Regions from separate parts of the Streptomyces lothianensis genome, predicted to be linked through region 2. Evidence: riboswitches for the same ligand, from Rfam matches in the RefSeq annotation. Region 2 holds a riboswitch; each other region holds the start of a gene.
What was found. A riboswitch is a leader RNA that binds a small molecule or an ion and turns the genes downstream of it on or off. The one in region 2 is predicted to bind cobalamin.

Region 1: it holds a riboswitch for cobalamin, as region 2 does, so the genes downstream of both, ACLF6P_RS08230 (ABC transporter substrate-binding protein) here and ACLF6P_RS28185 (cobalamin biosynthesis protein) in region 2, are expected to answer to the same signal.
Region 3: it holds a riboswitch for cobalamin, as region 2 does, so the genes downstream of both, ACLF6P_RS20270 (CbtB domain-containing protein) here and ACLF6P_RS28185 (cobalamin biosynthesis protein) in region 2, are expected to answer to the same signal.

The regions. Positions count from the first base shown of each region.
Region 1 covers NZ_JBLMKT010000028.1:38,024-47,823, forward strand. The annotation lists gene ACLF6P_RS08195 (ABC transporter substrate-binding protein) at 1-444, opposite strand, end outside; gene ACLF6P_RS08200 (siderophore-interacting protein) at 513-1,361, opposite strand; gene ACLF6P_RS08205 (phosphopantetheine-binding protein) at 1,358-1,597, opposite strand; gene ACLF6P_RS08210 (isochorismatase family protein) at 1,594-2,262, opposite strand; gene ACLF6P_RS08215 ((2,3-dihydroxybenzoyl)adenylate synthase) at 2,265-3,875, opposite strand; gene ACLF6P_RS08220 (isochorismate synthase) at 3,872-5,068, opposite strand; gene ACLF6P_RS08225 (2,3-dihydro-2,3-dihydroxybenzoate dehydrogenase) at 5,084-5,866, opposite strand; cobalamin riboswitch at 6,713-6,900, shown strand; gene ACLF6P_RS08230 (ABC transporter substrate-binding protein) at 7,133-8,047, shown strand; gene ACLF6P_RS08235 (hypothetical protein) at 8,085-8,369, shown strand; gene ACLF6P_RS08240 (FecCD family ABC transporter permease) at 8,366-9,469, shown strand; gene ACLF6P_RS08245 (ABC transporter ATP-binding protein) at 9,466-9,800, shown strand, end outside.
Region 2 covers NZ_JBLMKT010000078.1:60,113-69,912, forward strand. The annotation lists gene ACLF6P_RS28150 (ABC-F family ATP-binding cassette domain-containing protein) at 1-410, shown strand, start outside; gene ACLF6P_RS28155 (helix-turn-helix domain-containing protein) at 772-990, shown strand; gene ACLF6P_RS28160 (enoyl-CoA hydratase/isomerase family protein) at 1,122-1,925, shown strand; gene ACLF6P_RS28165 (DUF6286 domain-containing protein) at 2,089-2,919, shown strand; gene amaP (alkaline shock response membrane anchor protein AmaP) at 2,923-3,645, shown strand; gene ACLF6P_RS28175 (inorganic phosphate transporter) at 3,949-5,325, shown strand; gene ACLF6P_RS28180 (hypothetical protein) at 5,359-5,580, shown strand; cobalamin riboswitch at 5,742-5,882, shown strand; gene ACLF6P_RS28185 (cobalamin biosynthesis protein) at 6,019-7,041, shown strand; gene ACLF6P_RS28190 (cobyric acid synthase) at 7,038-8,570, shown strand; gene cobN (cobaltochelatase subunit CobN) at 8,567-9,800, shown strand, end outside.
Region 3 covers NZ_JBLMKT010000058.1:2,628-12,427, forward strand. The annotation lists gene ACLF6P_RS20255 (glycosyltransferase family 2 protein) at 1-31, shown strand, start outside; gene glxA (radical copper oxidase GlxA) at 28-1,989, shown strand; gene ACLF6P_RS20265 (glycoside hydrolase family 6 protein) at 2,091-3,104, opposite strand; cobalamin riboswitch at 3,629-3,782, shown strand; gene ACLF6P_RS20270 (CbtB domain-containing protein) at 3,817-4,035, shown strand; gene ACLF6P_RS20275 (CbtA family protein) at 4,053-4,841, shown strand; gene ACLF6P_RS20280 (class F sortase) at 4,985-5,665, opposite strand; gene ACLF6P_RS20285 (hypothetical protein) at 5,670-6,203, opposite strand; gene ACLF6P_RS20290 (HAD-IIA family hydrolase) at 6,425-7,204, shown strand; gene ACLF6P_RS20295 (alkaline phosphatase family protein) at 7,294-8,832, opposite strand; gene ACLF6P_RS20300 (hypothetical protein) at 9,070-9,800, opposite strand, start outside.

The DNA.
Region 1 (9,800 bases), on a different contig from region 2:
GACGGGGGCGATCCCCTCCAGCCGCTTGACGTCGATGTCGCCGAGGACGGGGGCGGGCACGCCGATGACGATGAGGTCCGGCTCGGCCTCGGCGATGGCCTCGTAGTTGGTCTCCGTTGCCTGCTCACCCGCCACCTTGGGCAGCTCCTTGTAGGTGGCGAGGTCCTCCTTGCTCATCATCGGCTCCCCGCGCTTCCAGGAGGAGATCCCGACCAGGGGGGCGTCGGCTTCGATCAGGGCGGGCACGGCGTACCCGGTGGCGACGACGCGCTGCGGGTCGGCCGGAATGGTGATCTTCCCGTTGTCGGCGGCGAACACCCGGGTCTTGTTCTTCTCCTCGGCCTTGCCGGCCGGCTCGGCCTCGTTCTTCGACGAGCCGCATCCGGTCAGGGCCAAGGCGATGGCCAGGGCACCGACCAGAACGGAGGATCTGTTTGCGGACATGCGAAACCCCTTAACTCAGGTAAAACTGACTTGAATTGATATTCGACAGACGTGGAGGCACCGGCTGGTCAGTGATCGTCGTCGTAGTCGGTGACGCCGCGTTTCCAGTAGCCGGCGATGTCGTGGTCGGCCTTCTCCAGGCGTAGGTCGTCACGGACCCAGCGGCGCAACGGCTTGAGCTGCCCCGCCTCGCCCGCGGCCCAGACGAACACCCGCTCGCCCTCGGGCACGGACACCGTGGTCACGGCCCGCGCGAGCGCGTCGCCGGTGCCCGCGGGGCGGCCGCCGCGGTGCAGCCAGTGCACCTCGAAGCCCTCGGGTGCGGCCAGCTCGATCTCCTGCCCCGCGTCGGCGACTTCGACGAACGCCCAGCCCCGGGCGGTCCTCGGCAGTTCCTCCAGCCGACGGGCGATCGCGGGCAGGGCCGTGAGGTCGCCCGCCAGCACGTAGTGGTCATAGGCGTGCGGGACGATCAGCCCGCCGGGCGGCCCCGCGACGTGCACGACGGCGCCCGGCTCGACCGCGCACGCCCAGTCCGACGCGAGACCGCCGTCGTGCAGGGCGAAGTCGATGTCGATCTCGCCCGCCACCGGGTCGTGGCGACGCACGGTGTACTCCCGCGAGATGGGCGCCGGCCGCGGCCAGGTCAGCATCAGGCCGTTCGGCTCGGGCAGCGGCAGCGAGCCGTCCGGCGCCGGGAAGAGCAACTTCACGTGCTCGTCCGGCGCATGGGCCTCGAAGCCCTCGACGCTCTCGCCACCCAACGTCACCCGTAGGAGGCCGGCGCCGACCATGGCGGTACGGACGACCTCCGTCCGCCGCAGGCGGATCGGATAGCCCACCTTCTCGGCGTGGCGGCCCGCCCGGACCTCCGCGATGCGCTCCAGATGCCGGTGCCGGTTGTCGGTCCTGATCACGTCCCGTCCCCCGTCAGGAGCGCCGTCCAGTGGCCGAGTTCAGCGCACTCCGCAAGGTCGGGGAACTCCAGCGACGCCGCTCCGGCGGACCGCCAGCGCTCCACGAGGATCATCATGCGCATCGAGTCCAGCCCGCGGTCGAGGAGGTTCTCCTCGGGCGTGAGCTCGGCGGGTTCGCAGCCCAGCAGTTCCGCCACGTCGGCCCGGACTCGCTCGGGTGTGAGGGTCTGGCTCATCGGGCGACTCCCGCGGTGGCCGGCGCGGACAGCGCGGCGAGCGCGTCGGCCGTGGTGGTCACGACGCCGCAGCGCCGGGCGACGTACGCGCACGCCTGGTCATGGCGTTCGCGGGAGAAGTCGGCGACCGCGTCGGCCACCAGAAAGGGTTGGATGTCGCGCATGAACGCCTCGACGGCGGTGGCCTGGCAGCCGATGTGCGCGTAGACGCCGGTGATGAGCAGCTGGTCGCGGCCCAGCGCCGCCAGCCGTTCGGCGAACGTGCTGCGCTGGAACGCGCTGTAGCGCCACTTGACCAGGACGGTGTCGCCCTCGGCCGGTGCGAGCGCCGGGACGATGTCGGCGGCCTGCGGGTCGGCGTCGATGACCGCGCCGATGCCGTCACCCCAGAAGTCGGCGAGCAGCCCGCGGTCCGCGGGGTCCTGCCGACCGGGCTGGGCGGTGTAGAACACCGGGATCCCCTGCGCGCGGGCGTGCGCGGCGAGCCGCGCGATGTTCGCCGTCGCCTCGGGCACCGGCGCCCCGGCGTACGGCGTGAGGAAGTAGCGCTGCATGTCGTGGACGAGCAGGGCCGCGCGGCCCGGCTCGGGCAGCCACCCCACCCGCCCCGCGGGCAGGTCGGCAGCCGCGGGAAGCGGATAGGGCCGTATCTCGGGCAGGGACATCCTCATGACTCCTTCCGAGCGAGCGCGGCCAGGGCCGCCCTCAGCTCGCGCTTGCTGGTCTTGCCGACACCGGTCACCGGGAACTCCTCGACGACCTGGACGAGGTCCGGCACCTTGAAGGCGGCCACCCCGCGCTCGCGCACGAACGCGCGCAGCTGAGGCCCGGTGGGCGTCGCACCCGCGGCGGGCACGACGTAGGCGCAGGTCCGCTCGCCGAGATAGGTGTCGGGCACGGCCACCACGGCGGCGTCGAGCACCCCCGGGTGAGCCATCAGATGGTTTTCGACCTCCTCGGCCGCCACCTTCTCCCCGCCCCGGTTGATCTGCTCCTTGGCCCGGCCGACGACCTCCAGGTGCCCCGTGGGCGTGCGGCGCACCAGGTCGCCGGTCCGGTAGAACCCGTCCTCGGTGAACGCGGTGGCGTTGTGCTCCGCCGCCCGGTAGTAGCCGCGGATCGTGTACGGCCCTCGGGTCAGCAGTGCGCCCGTCCCGCCCGGCGCCACGTCGGCACCGGTGTCCGGGTCGACGACGCGGATCTCGTCGTCCGGGGAGATCGGCCGACCCTGCGTGGAAAGCACGGCCTCGTCCGGGTCGTCCAGACGGGTGTAGCACACCAGGCCCTCCGCCATGCCGAACACCTGCTGCAGCCGGCAGCCCAGCGCCGGGCCGATCCGCTCGGCCAGCTCGCGCCCGCACTTGGCCCCGCCGACCAGCAGCACCTCCAGGGACGACAGGTCGCGGTCGGTGCGCGCGGCCGCCTGCACCCACGCGGCGGCAAGCGGCGGCACCACCCCAGTGATCGTGACCCGCTCCGCCTCGATCAGCCGGAACACGGTGTCCGCGTCGGGCCGTGGCGCCATGACGGTGGCCGCGCCCGCGTGCAGCGCGCCGAGCACCCCCGGCGAACTGAGCGGGAAGTTGTGGGACACCGGCAGCGCGGCCAGGTGGACGCTGTCCGGGCGCAGACCGCAGATCCGGACACTCTCGCGGACGCTGTACAGGTAGTCGTCGTGTGTGCGCGGGATCAGCTTCGACAGCCCGGTACTCCCCCCGGACAGCTGCAGGAAGGCCACGCCTCCGGAGTCGGGGTCGGGCAGTTCTCGCGGCGCCGACGCGGCAAGGTCGGCGAACTCGCGCGAGCCGACGACCATGACCTGTCGTACGGAGTCGACGTCGGACGCGACGGCGCGGGCCATCGCCGCGTGGTCGTGCCGTTCGTGCTCGCCGACGGTGACGATGGCGGCGGCCTCGCTGTGCGCGGCGAAGTGCCGCAGTTCGCTGTGCCGGTGCGCGGGCAGCGCGAACACCGGCAGCACGCCTGCGCGCCACATGCCGAACACGACCGGCAGGAACTCCGGGATGTTGGGCAGTTGCAGCACCACCCGGTCACCGGGCGCGAGTCCCGACCCGAGCAGGCCCGCCGCCATCCGGTGGGCCCGCTCGTCCAGTTCGGCGAAGCTCCACCGGGTCTCCCCGCCCACGACGGCGGTGCGGCCGCCGTACGCGGCGGCCAACGAGGTCAGCAGTGCCCCGAAAGTCTGCCCGCGCCAGTGGCCGGCGGCCCGGTAACGCGCGGCCGTCCGCGCCGGCCAGGGCACGTGGTCCGCGGTCATACGGCACCCTCCAGTCCGAGGGCGCGCAGCAGCGTGCTGAACTTGGCTTCGGTCTCCGCGAGTTCGGCCAGGGGGTCGGAACCCTCGACGATCCCGGCACCGGCGGACAGCCGCACCGTCCGATCGCTCACCTCGGCGCTGCGGATCGTCACCGCCCACTCTCCGTCACCGTCGAGGCCGGTCCAGCCGACCATGCCCGCGAAGTAGCCGCGGTCCTCCTGCTCCAGGTCCGCGATGGTCTCCTGCGCCGCGACCGCGGGCACACCGCCCACCGCGGGGGTCGGGTGCAGCGCCTCGGCCAGCCCCAGCGCCGAACAGGCGGGGTCGGCCGGGTCCGCGAGCCGTGCGGTGATCCGGGTGGACAGGTGCCACATCGTCGGCGTGCCGATGACCTCCGGCCGCTCCGGCACCTCCAGGTCGACACAGAACCGGCCGAGCACTTCGGCGACCTGCGCGGCGGTGTGGGCGTGCTCGCCGAGGTCCTTGGCCGAGTCGCGCAGCCGGGCGATCCGCTTGCGGTCCAGGGCTTCGTCGCCCGACCGGGAGGCCGAGCCCGCCAGCGGGTTGGCCACCACGGTCGCCCCGCGCCGGGACACCAGCAGTTCGGGACTGGCCCCGACCAGAGTGCGCGTGGCGAGGTCGCCGGGCGCGGTGACGTCGACGGCGAAGGCGTACGCGGCGGGGTCCGCCCGCACCAGCCGGGCCAGCAGGGCGGGCACCCACACCGGGGCGTCCGCGGTCAGTTCGAGGGAGCGGGCCAGCACGACCTTGCTCAGCTCGCCGCGGCCGATCAGCTCCAGCGCGCGGCGGACGCTGTCGGCGTACCGCGCGGGCTCGGGGCGCGGCGTGACCGTCCACGAGGTTCCGGACTCCGCGCCGGGTGCCCGTACACCTGCGGGGGCGTCGGCGCGCCGCACCAGGGAGGGCACCACCAGGCCGCTCTCCGCTGACCGGCGGAACCCCACGGCGCCGGCCACGACGGGGTCGGGCACCCCTGCCTCGGCGGCCGCTCGGAGCGCCTCGGCGGCGGCCCCGGCGTGCGACGCGCCGTCGGCACGGATCCTGGCGTGGATCCCATCGGCGAGCAGGGTCCCCCGGGGCGAGGAGAAGTAGAACGAGCCGGGCAGGTAGGCGGCCAGCAGGTCGGACGCCCGGTGCACCGGGCTCGGGCGCACCAGCGCGGGTATGGACACGTCGGCATTCCTCTCTCAGGCGCGCAGGGTCGCGCCGCCGTCGACGAACAGGTTCTGCATGGTGATGTGCCGCGCCCGGTCGGAGACCAGGAACAGCACGGCGTCGGCGATGTCCGCCGGGTCGGCAATGCGGCCGAGTGGTATACCCGTCCGGAACTGCTGCGGAGTGCCCGCGATCACCCGCGCGAGGTCGTCCTCGCCGGTCCACAGCTGGCGCTGCATCGGGGTGTCGGTCGAGCCGGGCGAGACCACGTTGCACCGGATGCCGTGGCGGGCGAGCTCCAAGCCGAGGCAGCGGGTGAGCATGACGCTCGCGGCCTTGGAGGCGGCGTACGCGCCCATGCCGGTGCGCGGTATGCCCGCCGCGTTGGAGGCGACAGTGACCAGGGCCCCCCTGCCACGGGGCACCATCCGGCGGGCCAGTTCACGCAGGATGAGGAAGACGCCCGTGGTGTTGACGGCGAGGGTGTCCGCCCAGTCCTTCTCGGTGGTCTCGCACAGCGGCCCGGGCCGCAGGATGCCGGCCACCGACACACCGGTGTCGATCGGACCGATGTCCTTCTCGGCCGCGGCGACCACAGCGGCGACCGCGGCGGGGTCCGACACGTCGGCGGTGAAGGGGACGACCCGTCCGTCCGAGCGCTGCGCGAGTTCGGCCAGGCCGTCCGCGTCGACGTCGACGGCGGCGACGACGGCGCCCTCGCGGACCAGCCCGTCGACCACGGCGGCACCGATTCCCCGGGCCGCCCCGGTGACCAGCGCGACCGGGCATACGTTCTCCCCGCTTCCGGCAAACACGCGCAGACCCCCACTCACTGAAGTTAGGTGTGCCTAACAAAGGCAAGGCTAACCTAACTCAACGTCATCGCGAGGGCAAACAGGAGCGACGCCGACGCGGCCACTACCTGACAGCACGTCACATCGCTTCCGTCCAGCGGCAGTCCGACGGTCCGGCGCGGTGAGAGAGGAACGACCACCGCGGCACGCACCGGATGCGCCGCGCCGGTCCCGTAGAAGACGGACGGGCCGGCACGACGAGACCTGCCGCCGCGCCCGAAAGGCCGGCTCCGGCTCCGCGACGTCGGGCGCGTGCCGCGCCGGCCTGTGGAGCCACGGGTCCTCCGACGCGGCGGCGTCGACGACCGGGCCGGGCCGGAGCAGCGGGCCACCAGCCTCTCGCCCGACGCCGGAGGGCTCTACGACGGCCACGTTGTCGAGGCAGTCGGGCACCCGCACCGGGCCTCAGCGCGCGGCCCGACGGCCTGGTCTCCCGTGCATCGAAGTCCGGTCGTTCGTCGTGGCCTCGGACCGCCGTCGCCCGGTTGCCGATCGCCCTGCCTGTCCTTGACGAACCGACCAACGAACCGACCAACGAACCGACCAACCACCTGGACATTCGCCACCAGTTGGAGGCCCCAGGCACCTTGCGGCAGCTGCCGGCGACGGCCCTGGCGGCCCTGCACGACCCGAACCTTGCCGCCTACTACCGCGACTGTCTCTTCGCGCTGCGCCCACGGGCGCGCACCAGGTGGCCTTCCTTCCCGGCGAGCCTCAGCCGACCGCACCGAGCAAGGCGGAGCACTCTTCGCCATGACGGCTGCGCCTGTGGCTGTGGTTGATCGCACAGAGGCGGGTCTGGCGGGCCCTGGCCGGTTCTGCGATGCTTCCGTCCGACAAGCGACGGCGGAACGAGGAAGCCGGTGAGATTCCGGCACGGTACCGCCACTGTGTAGGGGGAGCGACTCCACCCATGGCCACCGCCCCATCCGGGGTGGGAAGGCCGGAGAAGCTGTGATCCCAAGTCAGGAGACTCACGCCGTCGCACCTCGATGTACGGGGCGGATTTCCCCAGGAGAGGCGGTGGCACTCGTGTGCCTGCGTATGTGCGGTGGCAGCCTCGTGCTGCCCGTGGCTCTGCGGAGCAGACCTGCCCGGCTTGACGCATGGGCCCGTTCCTTCCGGTTCTGACGGCCCCTCGCTCGGCGGACTTCCCCGCCCTGTACGCCGCACCACGCGCCCCGCCATGCCGGTGCGCGCTGCCCACGCACGCCACCAGGAGTCATCTTGTCCGTACGGTCCCTCATGCCGGGCCGCCGTCAGGCGGCCGCCGCAGCCTTTCTGACCGCAGCCCTCACACTCACCGCGTGCGGCGGCAACTCCGGCCCACCCACCGACGCCACGACGGAGGTCGCCGGGAAGGGCTGCATCAAGGACTTCGACCCGGCCAAGGACTACTTCCCGGTCAAGTCGACGGTGAAGCACGCCAAGAACTTCTCCCTCCGGTACGAGAAGAGCTACCAGGTCCTCACCGTCAAGGAGCCCTTCCCCAAGGGCAAGCCCGAGTCCTACGTGCTGGTCAAGTGCGGTGCGCCGAAGCCGAAGCTGACCGGTGAGCTGGCGTCTGCGCAACAGGTCTCCGTTCCCGTCAGGAGTCTGTACTCGGCCTCCACCACCCATCTTCCGCTGCTGACCGAGACCGGCACCCTGGACGTGCTGACCGGAGTCGCGAGCGCCAGGGCCATCTCCTCCGCCGAGGTGATCGAGCGGGTGAAGGCAGGCAGGATCACCGAGTACGCCAAGGACCGCACCCTCAACGCCGAGACCGTCATCGGCGCCAAGCCTGACGTCCTGATGACCCAGGGCACCGACGACCCGCAGTACCCCAAGCTGCGCCAGGCGGGCATCACCGTCGTCGCCAACGCCGAGTGGCTGGAGCCCAGTCCGCTCGGCCGGGCCGAGTGGGTCAAGGCGATGGCCGCGCTCACCGGGGCGGAGCAGCGCGCCGGCGAGGTGTTCGCCACCATCGAGGGCGACTACCGGAAGGTCGCCGAGAAGGGCGCGCAAGCGGTCAAGGCGGCCAAGCCCGTGGAGGTCCTGCCCGGCACGATGTACCAGGGCACCTGGTACATGCCCGCCGGCAGCAGCTACGCCGCCCAACTGATCAAGGACGCGGGGGGGCACCTACCCATGGGCCGGTGAGCCGGGCACCGGCAACCTCCAGCTGAACTTCGAGGCCGTGTACGCCAAGGGCGGCCAGACCCCGGTCTGGATCGCCGACCAGCAGTGGAAGTCCACCACCGACGTGGTGAAGGCCGACAGCCGGTACGGGCAGTTGAAGGCCGTATCCGACGGTGCGGTCTGGACGAACACCAAGGCGCTCGGCCCCGGCGGCGGCAACGACTACTTCGAGCGCGGTGTGCTGCGCCCTGACCTCGTCCTCGCCGACCTCTTCGCGCTGATGCACCCGGACCGGGCGAAGGACCACACGTTCACCTTCTACCGGCAGGTGCCCAGGGCGTGACGACGCACATGACCCCGACGTCGGTCGCCGTCCCGGACGCCCCGCACGCCGCGCGGCCGGGACGGCGGCGCCTCGCCGTCGTCCTCGCTCTCGCGGTGGGCAGCTTCGTGCTGTTCGTGCTCACCATCGCCACCGGCTCCCATCCGGTGCCGGTGGCGGACGTGGTGCGGATCCTGTTCGGCGCCACCGTCGACGACCCGCGCTGGACCGTGATCGTCGAAGAGGTCAGGCTGCCGCGCGCGCTGACCGCCACCGCAGTCGGGGCCGCCCTCGCGGTGGCGGGCGTGCAGATGCAGACGCTGTTCCGTAACGCGCTGGCCGACCCGTTCTCCCTCGGGCTGAGCTCTGGCGCCAGCATCGGCGTCGCCGCCGTCGTGGTGGGCACCGGCGGCGTCGCCGGCAGCTTCACCGGAAACCTGGCCGGCCTGGGCCGCGTCGGCGTCGTCATCGCCGCTTCGCTCGGCGCCGCCGCCGTGCTGGCCCTCGTCCTGCTCCTCTCCAGGTGGGTGAAGTCGGCCGTCACCCTCCTCGTCATCGGCGTCATGATCGGCTCGGCGGCCACCGCGGTGGTCGGCGTGATGCTCGTCTACGCCCGGCCCGAGCGCGCCCAGCAGTTCGTCATGTGGGGCCTGGGCAGTTTCAGCGCCACGACCTGGCCCGACCTGCAGGTCATGCTGCCCGTGATCGGCGCGGGCTTGCTGGCGGCGCTGCTGACGGCGAAACGACTCAACGCCCTGCTGCTCGGCGAGGACTACGCCCGCACCATGGGCCTGAACGTACGGCGCAGCCGCAACCTCACACTGGTCGGCACCTCGCTGCTGGCGGGTGCGGCGACCGCGTTCTGCGGCCCCGTCGCGTTCCTCGGCCTGGCTGTCCCGCATCTGACGCGCGTGGCGCTGGGGACCTCGGACCACCGGGCGCTCGTCCCGGCGTCGATGCTCGCCGGGGCGTTCCTCGCGCTGGCGTGCGCCCTGCTGAGCCAGCCGCCCGGAACGGACTCCGTGCTGCCGCTGAGCGCCATCACCTCGCTGTTCGGCGCCCCCGTCGTCATCGCGATCCTGATCCGCAGCCGTCGTGGCGTACAAGGAGTGGCCTCGTGAGCGACACCATGACCGAACCCGCAACAGGCACGGCCGGCAGGCAGGACCGCGACCACGCCGGGGGTCTCGCCACCCAGGGGCTCGCCGTCGGCCACCGGACCCGGTCGCCGCGCAGGCGCCGAGCGAGCCGGCCCGTGCTGTCCGGGCTCGACCTGGAAGCGCGGGCCGGCGAACTGACCGTGCTCCTCGGGCCCAACGGCGCGGGCAAGTCCACGCTGCTGCGCACCTTGTGCGGACTCCTGCCACCACTCGACGGCCGGATCCGCCTCGGCGGGACGGACGTGGCGCACCAGTCACCGGCCGCTCTCGCCCGCCGTCTTGCGGTCGTCCT
Region 2 (9,800 bases):
ACGAGACCCTCGATCCGGAGCGCACCGTCCTGGAGAACATGCGCTCGGCGGCGCCCGACCTCGATCTCGTGCAGGTCCGCAAGACGCTCGGCTCGTTCCTGTTCTCCGGCGACGATGTCGACAAGCCCGCCGGGGTCCTCTCCGGCGGCGAGAAGACCCGGCTCGCGCTCGCGACGCTGGTCGTCTCCTCGGCCAATGTGCTGCTGCTCGACGAGCCCACCAACAACCTGGACCCCGCGAGCCGCGAGGAGATCCTCGGCGCGCTGCGCACGTACCAGGGCGCGGTCGTACTCGTCACGCACGACGAGGGCGCGGTGGAGGCGCTGCAGCCGGAGCGGATCATCCTGCTGCCCGACGGTGTCGAGGACCTGTGGGGCGCGGACTACGCGGACCTGGTGGCGCTGGCGTAGCGCGAGGGCTCGTCCGGAACACGATCGGACGAGCCTGATCCACTTCGTCTGGATCATTCTGCTGACGCGTGATCCTTCGTATGAGTGAGATCGCCTAGTACCGCCGTGTGTGGATCACCGGATCGGGGGTTCGTCCGGCCCTGCGAGGCCCGGGTTGACCTTGTGCGCCTTGACCTGCCGGTTCGTTCACGGCCGCGGGTGATCGCGTGAACCGGGGTCGCCGGAATTGTTCCCTCCGATCGTGAGGAACTGTCGGCAGGCATCAATTCCGGCCGGACGGACCTTGCCGAATGGGTGGCCAGGACGCTCGGGAGGGGTGATCATGAGAAGTCCAGAGCGCACTTCCCATGAGGAGGCACGGGTGGCCGAGACTCTGAAGAAGGGCAGCCGGGTTACCGGCGCCGCGCGCGACAAGCTCGCGGCAGACCTGAAGAAAAAGTACGACTCCGGTGCGAGCATCCGGGCGCTGGCCGAGGAGACCGGCCGCTCGTATGGCTTCGTCCACCGGATGCTCAGCGAGTCCGGGGTCACGCTGCGGGGACGCGGCGGGGCGACCCGGGGCAAGAAGACAACTTCCTGACACTCCCGGCGTCCGCCGGAATGCTCATGGTCTTCGTGGCGGCCACCCGGCCGATCCGATGACCGGCCGGGTGGTTACTGTGCAGTCACTTATCGGTTCGCCGTTCTGACCGCACTCCCTCGGAGACCACAATGAGCACGAACGATTCATCTCCCGCCGTCGTCCTCGACAAGGACGGCGTACGGCTCACCATCGACGGCGCGCTCGCCACGGTGACCCTGGCCAACGCGGCCAAGCGCAACGCCCAAAGTCCCGCACTCTGGCGGGCGTTGACCGAGGCCGGCCGGGCCCTGCCGGGCAGCGTGCGGGTGGTGGTCCTGCGTGGCGAGGGCAAGTCGTTCTCCGCCGGTCTCGACCGGCAGGCCTTCACGCCCGAAGGTTTCGAGGGCGAGCCCTCGTTCCTCGAGATGGCACGCGGCGATGACGCGGAGCTCGATGCGCTCATCGCCGAGTACCAGGAGGCGTTCACGTGGTGGCGGCGCAGCGATGTGCTGAGCATCGCCGCCGTCCAGGGCCATGCGATCGGGGCCGGCTTCCAGCTGGCGCTCGCCTGCGACCTGCGGGTCGCGGCCGAGGACGTCCAGTTCGCCATGCGCGAGACCAGCCTCGGGCTCGTCCCCGATCTGACCGGCACGCATCCGCTGGTCTCGCTCGTCGGCTATGCGCGGGCCCTGGAGATCTGCGTCACCGGCCGTTTCGTGCACGCCGAGGAGGCCGAGCGGATCGGCCTCGCCAACCTCGTCGTGCCCGGCGAGGAGCTCGACGACGCCGTACGCGACCTGGCCGGCGCGCTGCTCGCCGCGCCGCGGGCCGCCGCGGTCGAGACGAAGGCACTCCTGCAGGGCGCGGTCGGCAACTCCTACGAGGAGCAGCGCACCGCGGAGCGGGCCGCCCAGGGGCGGCGGCTGCGGGATCTCGCGGGGCTCGGGGACTGAGCACCTGACGCGCCCTCCCCCGTACCACGACGGCTTGTGCCGCGGGTGCGTCTTCCTGCCGCCGAACGGGTAGAGGCGTTGGCGGGGATGGCTGTTCCCGAAGTGACCGTCCGGGTGCAGCGGCTGCGTCCGGAGAGCGGACGCAGGCGGTGGGGAGGACGCGATGAGCGAAGGACCCGAAGGGGACCGGGCGGCGGCGCCCGGTCCCGGCAGCGAGGGCGGGACGCGGAGGCTGCCCGTACTGGAGAAGGCCGCGGAGCCTGAGGCGCGAGAGGCCGCTGCGGCCGGAGCGCGACAGGCCGCTGCGGCCGTAGCGCGTGAGGCCGGGGCGGCCGTGGTGCCGCTCACCGAGGAGCCGGGCACGCTCGACCAGTCGGCGTCCGCCGCACGCTACGGCCGGTTGCGCTCCCCCGCCCGGGACGGGGACGGCGGCCGCCTCTGGTCGGTGCGCCGGATCCCCGCGGGCGTGCTCGCGCTGCTGCTCGCGGCGGGCGCCGGGCTGCTGCTCTACGACCTCGCGTCGGTGCGGGCCGGGCGGACCGCGATGACCTGGCGCAGGGAACTGGCCGAGCAGCTCGCCAGGCGGCCGCTCGACGACGGCTGGGTGCTCGCCGCCGCCTGGCTCGCGGTGCTGCTCGGCGCCGGTCTGCTCGTGTGCGCGGCCGCCCCCGGCCACCGCTCCGCCCTGCCGATGCGCGACGACAGCGGCGAGGTGCGTGCCTGGCTCGACACCGGGGCGGCCGCCCTCGTGCTGCGTGAGCGTGCGCTGGGGGTCGAGGGCGTCCGGTCGGTACGGGTCCGGGTGCGCCGGTCGAAGGTCGACGTGCGAGCCGTTGCGCCCCTGCACGCACTCGACGACGTACGTGCCGATCTCGATGCCGCGCTCGGTGCCGGCCTCGGGTCGCTCGGCCTGGTGGCGGGTCCCGCCCTGTCCGTGACGGTGGCGCGACCGGGCCGGTCCTGGCGGCCGGGGCCGTTCGCGAAGGGGGCGTGAGCGATGCTGCGGATCGTCAACCGCGTGCTGCTCGGTCTCGTCGGGCTGACGCTGCTGGTCGTCGGTGGCGGTGCGCTGGTCGCCGGTCTCGGCGGGCCGATGCCTTCGTGGTGGTTCCACGAGGCCCGGGGCGACGTACTGCTCACCGCATCGGCGCGCGAGCGGTTTCGCGCGGACACCTGGTGGTGGCCCGCGGTGTTCGGTGCGCTCGGGGTGCTGTTCGGGCTCATGGTGTGGTCGCTCGTGGCCCAGATCCGGCGCAACCGGCTCCGGGAGGTGCTCGTGGAGAGCGGTGAAGGGGAGGGTGCGCTGCTGCGGGCGCGGGCCCTCGCCGGCGTACTGGCCGGTGCGGCCGAGGACCTGGAGGGGGTGCGGCGGGCCGATGTGCTGCTCGTCGGGCGGCGCAACGCGCCGCAGGCCCGCGTCCAGCTCGCTCTCGAAGCCCGGGCGAATCCCCGCGCGAGCCTGCACGCACTGACCCACGACGCCCTTGCGACGGCACGGGACTCGGCCGGGCTCCAACGGCTGCCGGCTCAGGTGCGGATGCGGGCGCAGACACGGGGGCGAACGAAGGTTTCGGGACGGGCGGGGGCGTCGGGGCGGGCGACGGCACGCGTGTGGGCGAGGGTGTCGGGACGGGCGAGGGTGTCGGGACGGGCGACGGCACGCCTGCGGGCGAAGGCCCGGATGCGGGCCGTCCGTACGGGATCCCGAGCAGTCGACTGAGGCAACAGGCGTGACAAGGGCCACGTGCGCCCCATGTCGCAGGGCGGTTCCACCGGGCGCCCGGGCACCGCCCGCGAGGTTCCGGAACGCCCTTTGCTCCAGCGCTCCCAAGGGTTCTTCCGCCGCAGGAGACGCCCAGATCAGCGGGGGTCCGGCGTATCCGTGTGATGACTCTCCGTCGGGTATGCCTTGCATCCCCCGTCAGTTCACTTTCCGTTCACCCGACGACCCTACGTTCATGAAGGCTTCGGCAATCTGTCGTGGTCTGAGCAACCGTCCGCAACCTGAAACGGATCGTCGAATATGGCATCTGATGCCACGCTGCTGCTTGCGATAGTGATCGCCGTAGCTCTCGTGTTCGATTTCACGAACGGTTTCCACGACACCGCCAACGCGATGGCGACGACCATCTCGACCGGCGCCATGAAGCCCAAGGCCGCGGTCGCCATGTCCGCCGTCCTGAATCTCGTCGGAGCCTTCCTCTCCGTCGAGGTCGCCAAGACGATCTCCAAAGGCCTCGTGAACGAGGAGGGGATCCAACCCGAAGTGATCCTCGCGGCGCTCGTCGGCGCCATCCTGTGGAATCTCCTCACCTGGCTGGTCGGCCTGCCCTCCAGCTCCTCGCACGCCCTCATGGGCGGCCTGCTCGGCGCCACCATCGCCTCGATCGGCTTCAGCGGGGTCAACGGCGGCGTCGTCGTCACCAAGGTGCTCCTCCCCGCGATCGCCGCGCCCATCGTGGCCGGTCTCGCCGCGATGTACGCCTCCAAGCTGACGTACCGGCTCGGCAGGAACGTCGACGAGAAGACCTCGGCCAAGGGCTACCGCGCCGGCCAGATCGCCTCCGCGGGCCTCGTCTCGCTGGCCCACGGCACCAACGACGCCCAGAAGACGATGGGCATCATCACCCTGGCCCTGGTCACCGGCGGCGCCCTCGCGCCCGGCTCCAACCCGCCGGTCTGGGTGATCGTCTCCGCCGGCCTGGCGATCGCGCTCGGCACCTACCTGGGCGGCTGGCGCATCATCCGCACCATGGGCAAGGGCCTCACCGACCTGCAGCCGCAGCAGGGCTTCAGCGCCCAGACCTCGGCCGCCACGGTCATCCTCGCCTCCTCCAACCTGGGCTTCTCGCTCTCCACCACGCACGTCTGCTCGGGTGCCGTGATGGGCGCGGGTCTCGGCCGCAAGGGCGGCGTCGTGCGCTGGTCCACCGCGACCCGGATGTTCGTCGCCTGGGGCCTGACCCTGCCGGCCGCCGGTCTGGTCGCCGCGGGCGCCGAGTTCGTGGCCCGCCAGGGCGACTGGGGTGTCGCGGTCGTCGCGAGCTTCCTCGTGGCCTCCTGCCTCGCCATCTGGCTGCTCTCGCGCCGCCAGGTGGTCGACCACACCAACGTCAACGACGTGGACGAGGCCACCGAGCCCGCCACCACCGAGTCGGGCGTCGTGACCACCGCGATCGCCGCGGTGACCCCGCCGCCGACCGTCGCCGCGGAGGCCGCGGAGGCCGCCGCCGAGAACTCCATGGCCGCCGGGGCCGGCAGCACCGTCGCCTCCGGCTCCCCCACGACCGACACCTCCGTCGGCTCCCCCGCCGACGACGATGTGCCCGCATCCCAGGCGGCCGTCCCGGCCCCGAAGCCCGCTGCCGAATCCTCGCAGCCGGCCGGCGCGAGCGTCTGAACCGGCTCGCCCGACAGTTAAGGAATCAGCAGCATGAACATCGACTGGGCAGCTCTGGGCTCCGTCTTCGGCGTCAGCCTCGTGGCCACGGTGGCGCTCGTGGGCCTGTTCACCCTGGGCATCCTCGGCCTCTCCAAGCAGGAGGCGGCCTCCGCACAGGGCGGCTCGGCAGCCCTGGCCCGCGCGGGCGCATACGCCTGCTTCGCACTGTGCGTCGCGGCAATCTCGTACGGAATCTTCCTGATCGTCGCCTGAGGCGGTACCGGGTCTCGCCCGCGGCAGCTCACCGCGCCGCCCGAGGCCGCACCGTCGCGCCCCTTGTCCCGCCCGTTCCGGGCCGGTCAGGGGGCGCTCGCGTGTGCGCCGGTGTGTGTCTGCGCACACTCCTTAGCCGCAGGTCAACGCCGAGTTGACGGGTGTTCTCGGTGCGTGGTGGACTGCCGGAGCCATTACGGCAGCAGCAGAGGAAGCCGGTGTGAATCCGGCGCGGTCCCGCCACTGTGACCGGGGAGTCGTTCCCGGGAGCCAGGAACTCTCGCCGCCGTTTCCTTCGAACCAGGGCGCGGACACCCTGAGTGAGGACATGACGCGATGCCCGGCTGCTCTGTTCCGCCGCTTCGACCGACTGCCGCGGGAAGCACACCGAACGCTTCCCGCCCGAGGATTCTTCGAGGCGTGACGGCGGCCTGATCCGTGGGTGCCGATCGCACATTCGCGTACGGCGCCGTGGCCGGCCTGCTCGGCGATCTGCTCCTCGGCGATCCGCGCCGTGGGCATCCGGTCGCCGCGTTCGGGCGCGCCGCGAGCTCCGTCGAGCGTGTCCTGTGGCGTGACCACAAGGCCGCGGGTGTCCTGCACACCGCCGTCTGCGCCGGTGGTGCGGCCGCCCTCGGCGTGCTCGCCTCCGCCGCCGCACGCCGCTCCCCCACCGCCCCCGCGGCTTCCGTCGCGCTGACCGCCACCGCCACCTGGGCGGTCGTGGGCGGCACTTCACTGGAACGTGAAGCGCGGGCCGTGGCCGCCGCGCTGGACGCCGGTGATGTGGCGGCCGCCAGGGAGCGGCTGCCACATCTGTGCGGCCGTGACCCGCAGGCGCTCGACGAGGCGGCGATCGCACGCGCCGTCGTCGAGTCCGTCGCCGAGAACACCTCCGATGCCGTGGTGGGTGCGCTGGTGTGGGGAGCGGTGGCCGGGGTGCCGGGGCTGCTCGGCTTCCGTGCCGTGAACACGCTCGACGCGATGGTCGGCCACAGATCGCCCCGCTACCGCAACTACGGCTGGGCCTCCGCGCGCCTGGACGACGTGGCGGGCTGGCCCGGCGCCCGGCTCACCGCCGTACTCGCCGTGCTCGCGGGCGGCGATCCACGCGGTGCGCTGCGGGCCTGGCGGCAGGACGCGGGGGCACATCCGAGCCCCAACGCAGGCCCGGTGGAGGCCTCTTTCGCGGGCGCGCTCGGCGTACGACTGGGGGGTGTTCTCTCGTACGGGGGTCGAGTGGAGCACCGTCCGGTGCTGAACGACGCCGGGCGCGCCGTCCAGGTGGCGGATGTCGAACGGGCCGTGCGGCTGGCACGCCGGGTCGACTGGCTGGCGTTCGCCGTGTGTGCGGTGGGCAGTGTGACGGCGGGCCGTGTCAGGGGCCGGGTGCTCGCGCGTACGGCGCGGCACCTGCGTCCGGTGCGACACCTGCGTACAGGAAGAAGAGGACGGTCATGAGCGGTGGGTTGCTGGTCGCGGGGACCACGTCGGATGCCGGCAAGAGCGTGGTCACCGCGGGGATCTGCCGCTGGCTGGTGCGGCAGGGGGTGTCGGTCGCGCCGTTCAAGGCGCAGAACATGTCCCTCAACTCCTTTGTGACGCGCGAAGGCGCGGAGATCGGCCGGGCGCAGGCAATGCAGGCACAGGCCGCGCGCGTGGAGCCGACCGCGCTGATGAACCCGGTGCTCCTCAAGCCCGGCAGCGACCGCTCCAGCCAGGTGGTCCTGATGGGCAGGCCGGTGGGCGAGATGAGCGCGCGCGGCTACCACGGGGGGCGGCAGGAGGCTCTGCTCGGGACCGTCACGGACTGCCTCGAGCAGCTGCGGAGTTCGTACGACGCGGTGATCTGCGAAGGCGCGGGCAGCCCGGCGGAGATCAACCTGCGGCGCACGGACATCGTCAACATGGGGATCGCGCGGGCCGCGCGCTTTCCCGTGGTGGTGGTCGGCGACATCGACCGCGGCGGTGTCTTCGCCTCCTTCTTCGGTACGACGGCGCTGCTCGCCAAGGAGGACCAGGAGCTGGTCGCCGGGTATCTGGTGAACAAGTTCCGCGGGGATGTCTCGCTCCTTCAGCCGGGGCTCGACATGCTCAAGGCTCTCACCGGGCGGGCGACTTACGGCGTCCTGCCGTTCGCGCACGGGCTCGGCATCGACGAGGAGGACGGTCTGCGGGTCTCGCTGCGCGGTGCCGTCAGGGAGTCTCAGGTGGCGCCGCCGGTCGGCGAGGAGCTGCTGCGGATCGCGGTGTGCGCGATCCCGCTGATGTCCAACTTCACCGATGTGGACGCGCTCGCGGCGGAGCCAGGCGTGGTCGTGCGGTTCGTGGACCGGCCCGAGGAGATCGACGATGCGGATCTCGTCGTGATCCCGGGAACTCGCGGGACGGTCGCCGCGTTGGATTGGTTGAGACGGCGGGGATTTGAGCGGGCGCTGAAGCGCAGGGCAGCCGAGGGGCGCCCGATTCTGGGGATCTGTGGCGGGTTCCAGATCCTCGGTGAGCATATTGAGGACGAGATCGAGTCCCGCGCGGGAGCGGTGGACGGACTGGGCTTGCTGCCCGTCCGGGTCCGCTTCCGGCGCGAGAAGACGCTGACGCGTCCGGTGGGCAGGGCACTGGGCGAAAACGTCGAAGGCTACGAGATTCATCACGGGGTCGCCGAAGTGCTCGGCGGTGATGCGTTCATCTCTGATGACATTGGACAGAGTTTGGACGGTTGCCGGGCCGGTGCCGTGTGGGGGACGCACTGGCACGGGTCGCTGGAGAGCGATGCGTTCCGGCGGGCGTTCCTGCGCGCGGTCGCGGCGGATGCCGGCCGGCGCTTCGTGCCGGCCGACGACACGAGCTTCGGTGTGCTGCGCGAGGAGCAGTTGGACCGGCTCGGCGACCTCATCGAGGAGCACGCGGACACCTCCGCGCTGCTCAGGCTGATCGAGACCGGTGCGCCGCCCGGTCTTCCTTTCATCGCTCCGGGGGCACCCTCATGACCGTGCTGCTTCTGTCCACCGCCGATACGGACCTTCTGGCGGCGCGTGCGTCCGACGCGCCGTACGTCATCGGCAATCCGACGCGTGTGGACGTGACCGAGGACCTGCCAGGGCTGCTCGACGGCGCGGACATCGCGGTCGTGCGGCTGCTCGGCGGCAAGCGGGCCTGGGAGGACGGGCTCGCGGCGCTGCGCACGGCCGGGATCCCCACCGTGCTGCTCGGCGGGGAGTCCGTGCCGGACGCGGAGCTGATGGCCGAGTCCTCGGTGCCGGCCGGCGTCGTCGCCGAGGCGCTGCGCTACCTCGTCGAGGGAGGCCCCGGCAACCTCGCGGAGCTCGCGCGCTTCCTGTCCGACACGGTGCTGCTGACCGGTGAGGGCTTCGCCGAGCCGCAGAAGATGCCGGAGTTCGGGCTGCACGGCTCGTACCCGCGGCAGGCGGGGCGGCCGACCGTCGGAGTGCTGTTCTACCGGGCACACGAGCTCTCGGGGAACACGGACTTCGTGGACACGCTGTGCGCGGCGATCGAGGCGAAGGGCGCCAACGCGCTGCCGGTGTACTGCGGTTCACTGCGCGGCGCGGATCCTGCGCTGTACGAGCTGATCGGGCAGGCCGACGCGCTGGTCACCACGGTGCTCGCGGCGGGTGGCGCGCATGCGTCGGAGGCCTCGGCGGGCGGGGACGAGGAGGCCTGGGACATCGGTGCGCTCGCCGAGCTGAACATTCCGGTGCTGCAGGGCCTGTGTCTGACCACCTCGCGTGCCGCGTGGGAGGCCTCGGACGCGGCGCTGTCCCCGATGGACGCGGCGATGCAGGTGGCGATCCCGGAGTTCGACGGGCGGCTTGTCACGGTTCCGTTCTCCTTCAAGGAGCAGGGCCCCGACGACGTGCCGGTGTACGCGGCCGATCCGGAGCGGGCGGCAAGGGTCGCCGGGATCGCGGTGCGCCACGCCCGGCTCCGCCACAAGGCCAATGCCGAGAAGAAGCTCGCCCTGGTCTTCACGGCCTACCCGACCAAGCATTCGCGCGTCGGCAATGCGGTCGGCCTGGACACTCCCGCGTCCGCGGTGCGGGTCCTCGACGCTCTGCGGGAGGCCGGGTACGGGGTCGAGGGGTATCCGGCCGAGGGCGATGAGCTGATCCACCGGCTGATCGAGGCCGGCGGGCATGACGTGGAGTGGCTGACCGAGGACCAGCTGGCGGCCGCGCCCGCGCGGGTGCCGCTCGCCG
Region 3 (9,800 bases), on a different contig from region 2:
GCAGATCGCCCTTGGGGGACGTAAGAAATGACCGTCGGCACCACGCCGGTGAAGCACACCCGTCGCCGCGCCCGCCGGATAGCCATCGGCGCGGCGGTGGTGCTCGCGCTCGCCGGGATGAACGGCCCGGCTCTGTGGCGTTTCGCCTCGGACCAGTACCACGAGTACAAGATCAACCAGCCGGAGTACAAGGCCGACAACGGCCGCTGGGAGATCGTCGAGCCGCCCGAGGAGTTCAAGCTCAACTCGATCCACGCGGCGCTCCTGCACACCGGCAAGGTGCTGCTGGTCGCGGGCTCCGGCAACAACCAGAAGAACTTCGACGCGGGCAAGTTCGACACCGTCCTGTGGGACCCGGTGAAGAACACCTTCAAGAAGATCCCCACACCCGCCGACCTGTTCTGCATGGGGCACACCCAGCTGCCCGACGGCAAGCTGCTCGTCGCGGGCGGGACGAAGTCGTACGAGAAGCTCAAGGGCGATGTCACCAAGGCCGGCGGCCTGATGATCGTCCACAACGAGAACCCGGACAAGCCGATCACCCTGCCCAAGGGCACCAAGCTCACGGGCAAGGAGAACGGCAAGACCTTCGTCCTCACCGAGTCGATCGTCGTCGAGCGCGCGGAGAAGACCTTCGACAAGGACACCGGGAAGTTCACCGGCAACAAGGCGGGCATCGAGCGCGTCTACGTCGAGGCGGCCAAGAGCGGCAAGCAGTACGAGACCGGCGCCGAGGACAACTACGAGGTCGAGGGCCTCAAGGGCGACGACGCGCGCAACACGTACGGCATCGCGCAGAAGCTCGCCCTGGACAAGAAGGACTTCCAGGGCATCGACGACGCCTACGAGTTCGACCCGGTCGCCGAGAAGTACATCAAGGTCGACCCGATGAACGAGGCGCGCTGGTACCCCACGCTGACCACGCTCGACGACGGCCGGATCCTCGCGCTCTCGGGCCTCGACGACATCGGCCAGATCGTTCCCGGCGACCGCAACGAGGTCTACGACCCGAAGACCAAGAAGTGGACGTACGTCAAGCAGGAGAAGCAGTTCCCGACGTACCCGGCGGTCTTCCTGCTGCCCAACGGCAAGCTGTTCTACTCGGGCGCCAACGCCGGGTACGGACCCGCCGACGTGGGCCGCAAGCCCGGCATCTGGGACTTCGACAACGACAGGTTCACCACCGTGCAGGGGCTCTCCGACCCCACGCTGATGGAGACCGCGGGCACGGTCTGGTTGCCGCCCGCGCAGGACGAGAAGTTCATGGTCGTCGGCGGTGGCGGGGTCGGTGAATCGCAGAAGTCCAGCGAGAAGACCCGGATCATCGACCTCAAGGAGGACAAGCCGCGGTTCGAGGACGGGCCCAGCTTCGACAAGGGCACCCGCTACCCGCAGGCCTCGGTCCTGCCCGACGACACCGTGCTGATCTCCGGCGGCTCCGAGGACTACCGCGGCCGCTCCGACTCCAACATCCACGAAGCGCGGATGTACGACGCGAAGACCGGCGATATGCGCCGCGTCGCCGACCCGCTGGTGGGCCGCAACTACCACTCGGGCTCGCTCCTGCTCCCCGACGGCCGCGTGGTGTTCTTCGGCTCGGACTCGCTGTACGGCGACGCGGCCAACACCAAGCCGGGCACGTTCGAGCAGCGCCTGGAGATCTACACCCCGCCGTACCTCTACCAGGGCGGCGATCGGCCGACGCTGAGCGGCGGTCCCGAGTCGATCGCGCACGGCGAGTCGGGCACGTACGAGACGGAGGACGCCGCCTCGGTCGAGAACGCGCGGCTGATCCGGCCGAGCGCCTCCACGCACGTCACGGACATCGACCAGCGTTCGATCGCCCTCGACGTGGAGAAGGGCGACGGCACCGTCACGGTGACGGTGCCCGAGAACGACAACCTGGTGACGCCCGGCTGGTACATGCTGTTCGTCACCGATGACCAGGGGGTGCCGAGCGAGGCCCGCTGGGTGGAGATTCCCGAGTAACCGGCCGTACCCGACCGGGCTGTACGTGATGGAGGGCGCCCCCTGGCTCAGGGGGCGCCCTCCATCACGTGTCCTACTACGCGTGCCCTACTTCGCGTGCCCTACTTCGCGTTTCTGGCCAGCTCCAGTGCGTACTCGGGCCACCACTCACCGGCCTTCGGGCCGCCCCTGCACTCGCCGTCCGACTCGCCGGGTCGCTTGATCCACAGGTAGGCGTCCACGCGCTCGTCGGCCGTCTGCACCGAGGGGATCTCGCCGAGCGCGCGGCCCGGCGGGTTGCACCACAGGTCCGGCTCGTCGGCCTGGTACGTGCCGTTGCCGTTGCGGCTCGTGTCGATGACGAAGGGCTTGTTGCCGACCTTCTCCGAGAGCTCCTTGCCGTAGGCGATGGACTCCTCGGTCGGGTAGAAGTTCGACACGTTCACCGCGAAGCCGTCGGCCTTGTCGATGCCGGCCCGCTTCAGCGGGTCCCAGAAGGAGTCCGGGCTGCCCGCGCCCGGGTTGCCGCCGTCGAGGTAGACCTTGGTGTTCTTCAGCGTGTGCAGCGTGTCGATGGCGCCGCTGAGCAGGGCGTAGCGCTCCTCGTGGAACTCCTGCGGGGTGCAGCCGTCCACCAGGTGGAGCACGGCGTCCGGCTCCAGGATGACCGTGGCCTGGCGGTCCCCGATGCCTTCGGCGACCTCGTCGATGAAGGCGCGGTAGGCATCGCCGTCGGACGCGCCGCCCTTGGAGAACTGGCCGCAGTCGCGGTGCGGGATGTTGTAGAGCACCAGGACCGCCTCGCGGTCCGCGGCCTCGGCGGCCTCGGTGAAGTCGCGTGCCTGCTCCTCGGCCTGCTCCGGGACGATCCACTCGCCGGTCGGCTGCTCGGCGATCTTCTTTATCAGTGCGGCGTCCGCGTCCTTGCCGTCGCTCTCGTACGTACGGAGCTGCTCGGCCGCGTTGGAGCCGGGGTTGACCCAGTACGGGTCCTTGGCCTTGGGCTGCTGGGTGGCGCCGGCCTCGGGCCTGCCGGGTTCCTCGCTGTCCGAGCAGCCGGTCAGGAGCAGCATCGCCCCCACGAGTGCCGCACCCGTCTTCACCGCCCCCCGGACGGCCGCGGAACTGCTGTACATCCACTCCCCCTTGGGTGCACGGTCGGAAACGCAATCCTGACACAGGTGCGAGAAGCCGACGAAGGCGCCCGGAGCCCGCTCACCGGACCGGGTGCCCTGCATTCCGGTCAGTCTGGCCACAAACCGACTCTGGGCGAGGTGGGCCATCCGCTCTACAGTGAGTGACACCGGCCCCAGCCCCGCACCGACTGGCCCAGGACCCGTCCCCGGACAGGCCCTGTCGACCTCCCGTGCCGGCGCCGGGTTTCTCCCGCAGCCCGAGCGCGCACGGTCGAGGACCGGCCCGGCCGGAGGCTCCGGGGGGAGCGGGCCACCGGCCGGGCCAGGTGCCACAGGGGCAGGTCCACAGGGGCAGGTCCACAGGGGCAGGTCCACGAGGGCCGGGTGCCACGGGAGCTGGGTGCCACGGGAGCTGGGTGGTACGGGGGCCGGGTGCCACGGGAGCTGGGTGCCACGGGGGCCGGGTCGGACGCCACCGGCAAGGGTGAGTGCAGAGGCACTGTTGACAGCACCGCCCCCGAGTTGGGACTCTCCGGACGACAAGTCCATACATCGAGGCGACGGTTGCCAGGAACCCGGTGCGAACCCGGGACGGTCCCGCCACTGTGACCACGTACGAGCTCAGCGCCGAGCACCTGTACGCGGGAGTCAGGAACTGACCCGTCGTCCTCCTGCCAAGGGGCGTGGAAACCCCGGAAGGAGACCCACCCGGATGTCCCTGCACTCGGCACAGCACCCGAGCACGACAACCGCCCAGGACGCGACCACCAGCACCCGTGACTGGATGATCGCCTCCGCCGCCGCGATCGTGGCGATCATCGCCCTGTACGCGGTGTTCTTCGACAACGGCACGCTGATCGCCGCCACCGGCGACTACCTGCACGAGTTCGCCCACGACGGACGGCACCTCTTCGGCGCCCCCTGCCACTGATCGGGGCGCGCACCACCATGTCGACTCCTGTACTCCCCCTGCTCGGACGCGGTCTGACGGCAGGAGGAGCAGCCGGTCTTGCCGCCGGCCTCTTCTCCCTGCTGCTCGCCGAGCCCCTGATGGACCGCGCGATACGGCTTGAGGAAGCCCGCACCGACGAGCACGCCGAGGCGGGGGCCCACAGTCACGCCGAGGCGGGCGCCGCCGCCGTGCAGCACCACGAGGAACTGTTCACCCGCGGCACCCAGCACTTCGGCCTCGTGGTCACCTCGCTGGTCCTCGGCCTGGCGCTCGGCGTCCTCTGTGCCATCGCCTACGCCCTCATCCACCGCCGCAGCCCGGACGCCGCACCCTGGCCGCGCGCCCTGCTGCTCGCGGGCGGCGCCTTCCTCGCGGTCTCGCTGCTCCCGGCACTGCGCTACCCGGCCAACCCGCCCGGCGTCGGCGACTCGGGCACGGTCACCGACCGCCAGGGCCTGTGGCTGGCCGCCGTCACCATCGGTGTGCTCGGCATGCTGCTCGTCTGGCAGGTGTACGTACGCCTGGCGCACCGCAGTCTGCCGGTACGGCAGGTCGCGGCGGCGGGCACGGCGATCGCGATCCTCGCGGTCCTGTTCGCGCTGCCCGGCAATCCGGACGAGGTCCCGGTGTCGGCCACACTCCTGTGGGACTTCCGGGTCCTCTCGCTCGCCTCGCACGCCCTGCTCTGGGCGGTCTTCGGGGTGGTCTTCGGCGCACTCGGCCTGCGTGCGCTCGGCCGCCACGCCCCCGCAACGGCGCCTTCGGGAGCGGTCGCGGCGAGCTGATCGCCGTACAGCCGCATGTCCGTACGCCCGGTACGCCGGTACGTCGGTACGTCGGTACGTGTGGAAGGGGCCCTGTTCCTCGCGGACAGGGCCCCTTTCGCGTGCCGGTTTCCACGCGTCGTCGGGCGGAACCGGGGCCGCCCTCAGGGACCCTTGCCGGTCAGAAAGGCCGAGACGACCACGTTCGCCGAGTACGTCTTGTCCCTGCGGTCGAACGTCCCGCCGCAGGTGATGAGCCGCAGCTCCGCGCGCTCGTCGTCCCGTGCCCCGTACGCCTTGTCCGCGTCGAAGCCGGAGCGGTCGTACACGGCGACCTCCTCGACCGTGAACTCGGCGAGCATGCCGTCCGAGCGCGCCACCGTGATCTTCTCGCCCGGCGCGAGCGTGCTGAGGTTGTAGAAGACGGCGGGCCGGCTCGCGGTGTCGACATGCCCGACAAACAACGCCGTGCCCTTCGCGCCGGGCTGCACCCCGTCCCCGTACCAGCCGACGACACCGGCCTGCTCGTACGGCGGCGGTGCGATCGCGCCCTCACCGTCGAGCCCGCGCCGGATCACCGGGGCCTGCACCCCTATGGCGGGGATGTCCACCCGCTGGGGACGCGCGGCGGCGTCCAGCGGCTTGATCGCGGGCGGCAGCCGGACGCCCGCGAGCGGGCGGCCCGCGGAATCCCGTCCCCCGGGCGGGCCGTCGGCGACGTCGGTGAGTTCGCGGCCCCACAGCCACAGCCCCACGAGCAGCACGGCCCAGGCGATCCCGGTGAACAGCCGTCCGCGCCCGCGCCCTGCAATACCCTCGCCCCCGGCGGAACTCTCGCGCCCCATGGCGCTATGCGCCGCCCCGTCGCCTGCGCACCAGGCGCCCCGCGACCGCGAGTCCCGCGGCAGCCGTCAGGAGCAGGCCGATCAGCGCATGCCGCCAGCCCGGCCCGCTGCCCGCCGCGGCCCCCTCGACGGCGAGCTGTGCCGTACCGCCGCCACCCGCGCGGACCGGGGCGGTGGGGCTCGGCGGTGCCTGGGCGACGACGGTGACGCTGCCCTTGACCTTGCCGTCCTGGCCGTCACATGTGACGGCCAGGTCGTACGAACCCGGCTGCGCATCCGATTTGATCATTGCCTCGCCGCTGAGCGCATACCCCTCGCCGTCGCGCCCGGTGAGCGATCCGTCGGCGACGAACACCGGCGACTTGGCGGCCCCGGTGGTGCCGTCGCACCCTGTGACACTCAGCTCGACCTGCGCACCCGGGGTGGCATCGGCCGGACTGACCTTGACGGTGCCGTCGGCGGCGAGGGCGGCGGGTGTGGCGAGGCAGAGGGCGGCGAGCGTGGTGCAGAACGTGAGCCGGAGCCGGGCTGAGGGCATGGTGGACCTCCTGCACCGAGCGTGGCGCCCGGGATTTCCGCCTGCATGCGGGTGTGGGCCGTTCGGGTGACCCGGCCGCTGCTCCGCCGTACGACCGCCATGTGGTCACCCCGGCCGCGATCCCGGCCCCGCGAATAGGATGTGTGCGCGAAAGGCCCCTCACAGCGTCAAGCGGCCAGGCCTTGTCCGCGCCGCGAATTCCTCGGTTGGAGCACGAACCCATGGCAGAGCGCAGGACCATCGAATCGTGGCTCACCGACATGGACGGTGTGCTGATGCACGAGGGCATTCCGGTTCCCGGAGCCGATGCGTTCATCAGGAAACTGCGCGATTCGGGCAAGCCCTTCCTCGTCCTCACCAACAACTCGATCTACACCGCGCGTGATCTGCACGCGCGGCTGAACCGGATCGGGCTCGAGGTGCCGGTCGAGAACATCTGGACCTCCGCGCTCGCCACCGCGAAGTTCCTGGACAGCCAGGCACCCTGCGGCACGGCGTACGTCATCGGCGAGGCGGGTCTGACGACGGCCCTGCACGACACCGGGTACGTCCTCACCGACGCCGAGCCCGACTTCGTCATCCTCGGCGAGACCAGGACCTACTCCTTCGAGGCCCTGACCAAGGCGATCCGGCTGATCAACGACGGCGCCCGTTTCATCTGCACCAACCCGGACAACACCGGCCCCTCGGCCGCGGGCCCGCTCCCGGCCACCGGCTCGGTCGCCGCGCTGATCACCAAGGCCACGGGCAAGGAGCCGTACTTCGTCGGCAAGCCGAACCCGCTGATGATGCGGACCGGTCTGAATGTCATCGGCGCGCACTCCGAGACCTCGGCGATGATCGGCGACCGGATGGACACCGACATCCTGGCGGGTCTCGAGGCCGGCATGGACACGTTCCTCGTACTGACGGGTCTGACCGGCAAGGACGACCTCAGGCAGTACCCGTTCCGGCCGACGGAGGTCGTGGACTCGATCGCCGATCTGGTCGACCGGGTCTGAGGCCAACGGGTCCGAGGCGAACGGGTCCGAGGCGAACGGGTCCGGGGCGAACGGGTCCGGGTTGCTCGGACCCGTTCGCGGTCATCGCTTCAGGCGATCCACACGTTGTCGACGGTCCAGTACCAGTTGTTCGTGCCCGCATAGCGGAAGCTCACCCGGACGTCACTCGCGCCCGAGGGCACGTCAAGCCTGATGTTCTGCCACTGGGCCACGGTGTCGGCGGTGAAGCTCTTCACGAGCTGCGGGGCGCCGCCGTCGTACGAGACGAGGACCTGGGCCGTCTGGCCTGCCTCGTGCCGGTAGTGGGTCCGGAAGCGCAGCGAGCGCGAAGTGCCGCCGGTGACCGGCCACTTGGGGCTGCGCAGCGTCGAGTCGAAGCTGCCGGTGTACGGCCGGTCGGCCCACTCGTCGGAGTCCGCGACCGCGAAGACGTCACGGCTGCGCACGTTCAGCTCACGCCACTGGTCGCGGTGGGTCCGTGACCAGAACGTGTCGGTGGCGAAGGCCCAGCCCCGCCATTCGGTGACTCCGCCGCCGCCCATCCTGGAGTTGTCCACGGACCAGCCCTCGGGCGGGGTGTGCGTATAGCCGCGCACGTCGGACGGGATGCCCGTCTCGTCGGTCCGCGTCCGCAGCTGCGGCCGGACGAGGTCGAAGTCGTCGTTGTCGGGGGCGTCCAGCGGCACCCCGTCGAGCCCGGCCGTGGGGACGCCGACCTGCTTGAGCGCGGTGGCGGCCACGTCGACGAGCCGTACGTCATGGCGGATGGAACCCGCGGGTATCCCGCTGCCCTCGGCGATGACGAAGGTGCCGCGCTCCTTGCTGCTCGATCCGCCGTGCCCGCCCGCGTCGGTGTGCCCGTGGTCGGTGGTGACGAGGATCTTCCAGTTCTCCCTGGCGTAGCTCGGGCGTGAGGTCACGGCGTCGAGGAGGGTGCCGATGTGGCGGTCACTGCGGGCGACGGCGTCCAGGTACTGGCTGCTGGCCGCCCCGTGGCGGTGGCCCGCGATGTCGATCTCGCCGAAGTAGACGTACGAGGCGTCCGGGTCGCCGTCCCTCAGCTCGGCGCTCGCGGCCGCGGCGATCTTGGGGTCCTCGACGTCGTAGCCGTTGGCATCGCCCTTCAGGGAGAGCCGCTTGTCGACGGCCGGCGAGAAGATCGGGCCGCCCTTGTCCGCGGAGGTGATGGGCTCCCAGTCGGCGGCCGCGTAGGTGTTGAGCAAGGGGTTCGCCTGCTCGGCGCGGGTCAGGAAGTCGGGGTGGGTGTCGAAGCGCTTGCCGGTGAAGGAGTTGTCCCGTACGCCGTGTTTGTCGGGCCAGACGCCGGTCGCGATGGTCGACCAGCCGGGGCCCGAGGAGGTCGCGGCCATGGGCTGGGCGTAGAGCGTGCTCTCGGCCGTGAGGCCGCGGGACATGAGGCGCTTGAGGTGGGGGGCGTCCGCCTGCTTGACGCGGTCGAGGTTGGCGCCGTCGATCCCGATGACCAGGACCTTGTTGTCGAGGTGGCGCGGGACGGCGGCACCGGCGCTGCCGGCGGTCAGCTGTACGGTTCCGGCGAGCAGGGCGATGGCGCCGCCGAGCGCGGCCGCGGTGGTCCGGTGGGGGCGTCTGCTGCGGGCGTTCTGCACGTGCTCCTCCGAGGTGGGGGGGATGGGCGGCCGCCGAGCATCCTCGACGGCCCGGGTGGACGTGCGGTGACCGAAGGTCAACGTTCGGCTGGAGAAGTGAAGTTGGGAAGGGGCTCAGCACCTGCACGCACATCCGCACCCGCACCCGCACCCGCACCCGCACCCGCACGAAACGGCGCCCGCACCTCGACTCGTCGAGGTGCGGGCGCCGCTCTCACAGCGTGGCGGACCGGCTGGTCAGCGCCGTCGGAACCGGCGCCGAGATCCCACCACTAGGGCGCCACCGCCGAGGAGGAAGGCGCAGGCGGCGACCCCGAGCCGGAGCAGTGCTTCGTCCCTGCTCCGGCCGGTCTTCGCGAGCTCTTCGAGGGCGGCTTCGACGCCCTGCGGGGAATCCGTCTCCGTCTCCGTGTCCCCGCCCCCATCCCCGTCCCCCGCGATGACGAACTCGTAGTCCTCGGACTCCCCCACCCACTCCCCGTCGTCCGCCTGCCGCTGCACCACGGCCAGGCTCGCGGTCACGCGACCGGGGCGCGCGTCCTCGGTGAACCGGAGCCGTACGGGCACCGTCACCGCATCACCGGCGGGCAGCGTGAACCCGCCGAACCCGTCGTCGAAGACACCGACGTACTCACCGGCCGAGGCCCGCTCGAACTTGACCGGGTGCCAGTCACCGTCCGGCGTGCGGAACTCGAACTCGGCCTGTGCGGGGCCGAGTTCATGTTCGGGCTCTCGGCCGAGGAGGATCAGGATCGGGTGGATACGGCGGCAGGTGGTGTCGGAGTCGTTGCTCAGCTCCACCGACCAGCCACGGAACCCCTCACCCGGCCGATACGACCGGGCCGCCCCCGCAGCGATCGCCGTCCCGACCGGGAAGTCGGCCCCTTCCGCCACCGCGCAGGTGGGCTGCAGCAGCCCGGCCGCCGGGCCGCCCGCGGGCCCGGGCGCCATACGGTCCGCGAGCGCGG